DNA from 2 places in the Mesorhizobium sp. C264A genome. Region 2 is predicted to be linked to the other one. Evidence: predicted binding sites of a transcription regulator. Region 2 holds the regulator's gene; the other holds the start of a gene.
The links. The regulator PhoB, encoded in region 2, activates phosphate uptake and scavenging genes when phosphate is short. The targets are predictions, from matches to a motif close to TGTCATNNANCTGTCAT.
Positions count from the first base shown of each region.

Region 1: phnF (phosphonate metabolism transcriptional regulator PhnF) is a predicted target of PhoB. The motif match lies at 1,449-1,465, and genes of this name have one in related genera.

Region 1 is NZ_JAMYVY010000002.1:2,198,778-2,202,181, reverse strand. Features, by position in the region: gene NKL04_RS29815 (zinc-binding alcohol dehydrogenase family protein) at 1-408, shown strand, start outside; gene phnF (phosphonate metabolism transcriptional regulator PhnF) at 680-1,429, opposite strand; gene phnG (phosphonate C-P lyase system protein PhnG) at 1,547-2,008, shown strand; gene phnH (phosphonate C-P lyase system protein PhnH) at 2,008-2,619, shown strand; gene NKL04_RS29795 (carbon-phosphorus lyase complex subunit) at 2,620-3,404, shown strand, end outside.
Region 2 is NZ_JAMYVY010000002.1:1,909,385-1,912,788, reverse strand. Features, by position in the region: gene NKL04_RS28415 (ROK family protein) at 178-1,413, shown strand; gene phoB (phosphate regulon transcriptional regulator PhoB) at 1,444-2,133, opposite strand; gene phoU (phosphate signaling complex protein PhoU) at 2,150-2,854, opposite strand; gene pstB (phosphate ABC transporter ATP-binding protein PstB) at 2,895-3,404, opposite strand, start outside.

The sequences.
Region 1 (3,404 bases), 290 kb from region 2:
TTCGCCACGCTCGACGGCTCACAAAAAGCGGCAGCCGAACTGGTGCGCGAGGCAACCGGCGGCGAAGGGTTCGACGTCGTCTTCGACGCCACCGGCAACACCGCCTCGGTGCAGTCGGCCTTCGCCCATGTCGCGCATGGTGGCACGCTCGTGCTGGTCAGCGTCGTCAAGGACGACATCGTCTTTTCCGACCCGGAATTCCACAAACGCGAAATGACGCTGGTCGGCAGCCGCAATGCGCTGAAAGTCGACTTCGACCACGTCGCCGCCTCCATCCGCAACGGCGCGGTGCCGCTGGCGAAACTTGTCACCCACCGCACGACACTGGCCGGAACGCCGCGCGATCTCGCAAGATGGGCGCATGAGAAATCCGGGCTGATCAAGGCGGTGATCGAGGTGGGTTCTTAACATGGCAGGCGGTGAACCCGGCCGGAATTGACCATGCCCTGCGCAGGTCGACCCCCACTCCGTCGAGCTTCGCTCGACACCTCTCCCCCGATCGACGGGGGAGAGGAAAGGCGCGAGCTTGGCAAGGCGGGCTCCCTTCCTCTCCCTCCGGAGGGGGAGAGGTGGCTCGGCGAAGCCGAGACGGAGTGGGGGAAGGCGGTCCTCAAACGTCAAGCCGCTGACAAGTGAGCGCGACCGAGTTGGTCTGATATCGCATGAGTCTCGACGCTCCCTACAGCGCCGACAGCTTCAGCTCCACCCGCTCCGCCGGAAACCGCGTTTCGGCAAACTGGATCGGCTGGCCGTCCGGTGTGACGTTGACGGCGACCGCGACCAGCACGATGGCGCCGGGCTGCAAATCGAGATCGGCAAGGTCGGCGGCATCGGCGTGACGCGCCGACAGAACCGTCGATTGCCGGAGATAATCGTCGATGCCGAAACGCCGGAGCGAGGCGGTTATCGAACCGGTCTCCGCCATCACGGCATCGATGCCGGCGAAGCGCTTTGCTTCGTACCAGCTGGCGGCGCGGGACACCGGCCGTCCATCGGCTTCGCCGCGCGTCTCCAGCCGGATCACCTCGGTGCCCCTGGCAAGGCCGAGGCCGTCGGCGACGCGCTGGCTGGCCGATTCAACTACGGACGTGAGCAGCACGATATGCCGTTCCGAAGTCTGTCCCTGCAGGCCCGTCGAAAACCGCGTGCGCGCGCCGATCGGATAGGACAGCCGCTTGCGCGACAACACGAAAGTGCCGCGTCCCTGCTCGGCCCGCAGCACACCGTCCTGTACCAGGGCCGATATGGCGCTGCGCACCGTGTGGCGGTTGACGCCGTAGCGTTCGGCCAGCGCCATCTCCGGCGGCAGCGCGGCATTCTCGGCAAAATCGCCGGACGCAATCGAATGCAGGATCTGGTCGGCGATCTGCCGCCAGAGCGAGACGCCACTGCGGCGTTCGATGCTGCTCGCGCTCTTTTGAGCCACCATTTCCCCCCGCTCCAGCCCCTGTCATCCACCCGTCATGGACACGGGTTAGATAATAGGTATAATTTGTATAGTTGTCTATATCACTAGACAAATTTTACATGGTCAGGGAGTAACCCAATGCGAGGACAGGAAGCGCGGGAACAGGCCGAGCGCAAAGACGTCATGGCAACGCTGGCGCAGGCTAACGGCGACGACATCGCCCGGCTCTGGAACGAGGCCGGCCTGACCTCCGAGGCCGAGCTTCTGCGTGGCCCGGAAACCGGTCTGGTCACCGTGCGTGGTCGCATCGGCGGCGGCGGCGCACCCTTCAATGTCGGTGAAGCGACGGTCACCCGCGCCACAGTTCGGCTCCCTTCCGGACAGGTCGGCCACAGCTACATGCTTGGCCGCGACAGGAAGAAGGCCAGGCTGGCCGCAATCGCCGACGCGCTCTGGCAGGACCCGGCGCAGCGCAGGACGGTCGAAACCGCGCTGGTGGCGCCGCTGCGTGCCGCCCAAGGCGAAGCGCGCGAAAAGCGCCGCGCCGAGACGGCGGCAACGAAAGTGGATTTCTTCACCATGGTGCGCGGAGAAGACTGATGGACATCGCAGCTCAATCGATCGACGGCGGTTTCGCCGATCCGGTGTTCAACGCCCAGACCGTCTTCCGCGCAATCATGGACGCCATGGCGCGGCCGGGCAGCGTGCAGCCTCTGCCGGCCTTCGCCCGGCCGCCGGCGCCGCTGTCGGCAACCGCCGGCGCCATCGCGCTTTCGCTATGCGACAACGACACCCCGCTCTGGCTCGACCCTGCCTTGCAGGCGTCCGCGGCAGTCAAATCCTGGCTCGGTTTCCACACCGGCGCGCCACTTGCCAACACGCCGGCCGATGCGCATTTCGCCTTGATCGCCAACCCGGCCGAGATGGCTGCTCTCGACGGCTTTTCGCAAGGCACGCAGGACTATCCCGACCGCTCGACGACACTGATCCTGCAGGTCAGCAATCTCGTCTCGGGCGCGCCGCTGTTGCTCGAAGGTCCTGGCATCGAAGTCTCTGCCGCGATCGCGCCGGCACAGATGCCGCGTCATTTCGTCGAACAGTGGAAGCAGAACAGCCAGCGCTTTCCGCGCGGCGTCGACATCCTCCTGGCGGCGCCCGACGGTATCGCCTGCCTGCCGCGCACGACGCGCATCAAGATGATGGAGGCATAAATGTATGTCGCGGTAAAAGGCGGCGAAGTCGCAATCGCCAATGCCCACAGCCTGCTTGCGGACCGCCGTCGCGGCGACCGTTCGGTGCCGGCGCTGCGCCTCGACCAGATCGTGGAACAGCTGGCGCTCGGCGGCGACCGGGTGATGAGCGAAGGATCGCTCTACGACCGGGAACTGGCGGCGCTCGCCATAGTCCAGGCGCGCGGCGACATGATCGAGGCGATCTTCCTGGTGCGCGCCTACCGCACCACACTGCCGCGCTTCGGCTACACCAACGCCATCAACACCGGCGCCATGCTGGTCGAGCGGCGCGTGTCGGCGACCTACAAGGATTTGCCCGGCGGCCAGCTGCTTGGGCCTACCTTCGACTACACCCACCGCCTGCTCGACCCGGAACTCGCCGCCGGCGCCGATGTCGCCGAACCGCTCCAGCGCGAGACGGAAACGCAGGCCATGCCGCGCGTTTCGACGATCCTCGCCCGCGAAGGGCTGATTGAGCCGGATGGCGACATGCCGCAGGACCATGTCCCCGGCGACATCACCCGCGAGCCGCTTGAGTTTCCGATGGCGCGCGACATCCGCCTGCAGGCGCTGTCACGCGGCGATGAAGGGTTTCTGCTGGCGCTCGGCTATTCCACCCAGCGCGGCTATGCCCGCAACCACCCCTTTGTCGGCGAGGTGCGTATCGGCGAGGTCGAGCTGGAACTCGACGTGCCGGAACTGCCCTTCGCCGTGCTGCTCGGCAAGGTCCGCGTCACCGAATGCCAGATGGTCAACCAGTTCAA
Region 2 (3,404 bases):
TACTGGTTCAATGATAAGGCGCTGTCAACATCGATTCTGATGGATTCTGATGGCCTTGCCGAATTTTTTCGAGGTCCGCAATAAACAATGACAGGGCTGCCGGCGTCTGCCAATATTTGGCTGGTGCCGTCGAACGCCTTCACTATCATGAGGCGCGAGGAGGCCGGGAGGAAACAAATGTCGGTTGGAATCCGCCACGACGATCTGCGCCGTCGCAACCGTGCCATGGTGATTTCGGCCGTGCGCCGGGCCGGCCAGCCGTCGCGGACCGAGATTGCGGCGACCACCGGCCTCAGCCACTCGACCATATCGGCAATCTCGTCTGATCTGATTCAAGAAGGCGTCCTGATTGAAGGCAAACCTGGCGAGACAGGCGCACTGAAACGCGGCCGGCCGCAGGTCGGCCTTGGCCTCAACCCGGAAGCGGCGGCGGTGATGACCGTCGTGCTGTCGCTCAATTTCCTGTCCGTCACCGTCATCGACTATGCCGGCCACGTCGTCGCCGAGGAACAGCGCCGGCTGGACACGCTGACCAAGCCGCGCGACGAGCTGATTGGCGAATGCGTAGCAATCGTCCGGCGGCGGCTTGAGGATCCCGACCTCGATGTCCAGAGCATCGCCCGCATTGCCATGGGCATCCAGGGCATCACCGATTCGCAGGCGCGCGCCATGCTGTGGTCGCCAATCACGCCACTGACCGACATTGCCTTCGCCGACATGTTGGAAGTGGAATTCGGCATTCCGGCCACCATGGAGAACGACTGCAATATGATGGCGGTGGCGCTGCAATGGCGCCAGCCCGAGCGCTACCGCGACAACTTTATCGCCATCCTCTTGTCGCACGGCATCGGCATGGGACTGGTGCTGAAAGGCGAACTGTTCACCGGCACCCATTCCTCGGGCGGCGAGTTCGGCCACATGATCCACCGTCCGGGCGGCGCGCTCTGCCGCTGCGGGCGGCGCGGCTGCGTCGAGGCCTATGCCGGAAACTACGCCATCTGGCGCAGCGCCAAAATGATGGGCGAGGATGCCGAGCCGGTCGATATCGGCGACGCTGATATGCGCGCACTCGCCGCGCGCGCCCGCGAAACCGATGGCCCGGAGCGCGAAGCCTATCGCAGGGCCGGTGAGGCGCTCGGCTTCGGCCTCGGCAGCCTGTTTGCTCTGATCGATCCGGCACCCGTCGCCATGGTCGGCGTCAGCGCCGCCGCCTTCGACCTGATCGAACCGGCATTGCGCGAAGCGATCGCCCAGACCGCCGGCGGCCAGCACTCGAAATCGATCTCCTTCGACACCGAGCCCAACGAGCTGCCGCTGATCCGCGAAGGCTGCGCCATGCGCGCGCTCGGCTTCGTCGACCAGGAGATTTTCGCGCCGGGCATTCAGGCGAAATCCGGCAAGCATGTCGCCTGAATGGCCGGCAACGGCGCGACGCGCAGCATCCTAGTCTTCCCTAATAGCGTAGCCGGCGCCGCGAATGGTACGGATGACATCCGGCATGCGGCCGTTGTTGACGGCCTTGCGCAGCCGCCCGACATGCACGTCGACGGTTCGCTCGTCTATATAGATCGTCTCGCCCCAGACATTGTCGAGCAGTTGGCTGCGCGAGAACACGCGGCCGGGATGGCGCATCATGAATTCGAGCAGCCGGAACTCGGTCGGTCCGAGCCTGATCTCGCTCTTCTTGCGGTAGACCCGGTGCGATTCTCGATCGAGCACGATGTCGCCGACCTTGAGCACGCTCGACAGCACTTCCGGCTTGGCGCGGCGCAGCAGCGCTTTCACGCGCGCCATGAACTCCGGCGTCGAGAATGGCTTGACCAGATAGTCGTCGGCACCGGTGGACAGGCCGCGCACGCGGTCGCTTTCCTCACCGCGCGCGGTCAGCATGATGATCGGCAGCCGCTCGGTTTCGGGCCGCACTCTAAGCCGCCGGCAGAGCTCGATGCCGGAAACAGCCGGCACCATCCAGTCGAGCACCAGGAGATCGGGCACGTTTTCCTGCAGGCGGATCTCGGCCTCGTCGCCGCGTGTCACCACCTCGACCTGATAGCCTTCGGATTCGAGGTTGTAGCGGAGGAGCACGCCTAGTGGCTCCTCGTCCTCCACGACCATGATGCGTGGCGCGATCATAGGCAGTTCACCCTCATCAGGCCGGCGTGGCCATCGCCGTCTCGTCCTGCTTCGGACGATTGGCGGGCAATTGCTGGCCGGTCAGCACATAATACGCATTTTCGGCGATGTTGGTGACATGATCGCCGATGCGCTCAAGATTCTTGGCGCAGAACAAGAGATGCGTGCAGGCGGTGATGTTGCGAGGGTCTTCCATCATGTAGGTCAAGAGCTCACGAAACACGGACGTGTATTTGACGTCGATGCGCTCGTCGTCATTCCTGAGTTTTGCAAGAGCTGCCGCATCGGTGGCGGCATATTCCTCGACGACGCCTTGCACCTGGATCAGCACCAGTTGCGCCATGGCATCGATGGAGTGCGAGAGGTCGCGCGGCGTGACGCTCAAGCCCACGGTGCCGACGCGTTTGGCGATGTTCTTGGCGAGATCGCCGATGCGCTCGAGGTCGCCGGCCATGCGGATCGAGCCGACCACGGCGCGCAGATCGTTGGCCATCGGCTGGCGCTTGGCGATCAGCGTGATGGCGCGGTCGTCCAGTTCGCGCTGGCGCGCATCCATGATGGCGTCGTCGGAAACGACACGCTGTGCCAGCGCATTGTCCGAATTGAGCAGCGCCCTGGTCGAGCCGCTGACCATCGAGCCTGCCAGATCGCCCATGTCGCGGATCAGCTTGCTGATCTGCCCGAGCTCTTCATCGAAGGAGGCGACGGTATGTTCACCCATGATCTTGGTCCTCGTGCCTGAAATTCACCCGCCGGAAGGTTCAGCCGAAGCGGCCGGTAATGTAATCTTGGGTGCGCTTGTCGTCGGGGTTGGTGAACATCTTGTCGGTTGCGCCCTCCTCGACGAGATAGCCGAGATGGAACATCGCCGTGCGCTGCGACACGCGCGCCGCCTGCTGCATCGAATGGGTGACGATGACGATCGTGTAGTTCTGGCGCAGTTCGTCGATCAGCTCCTCGACACGGGCGGTGGCGATCGGATCAAGCGCCGAGCAGGGCTCATCCATCAGGATCACTTCCGGCGACACGGCGATGGCGCGCGCGATGCACAGGCGCTGCTGCTGGCCGCCGGACAGGCCGGTGCCGGGCTCCTGCAGGCGGTCCTTGACCTCGTTCCAGATCGCCGCCTTCTTCAGGCTCTGCTCGACGATCTGGTCCATGTCGGACTTGCGCTTGGCCAGCCCATGGATGCGCGGGCCGTAGGCGACGTTCTCGTAGATCGACTTCGGGAACGGATTGGGTTTCTGGAACACCATGCCGACGCGTGCGCG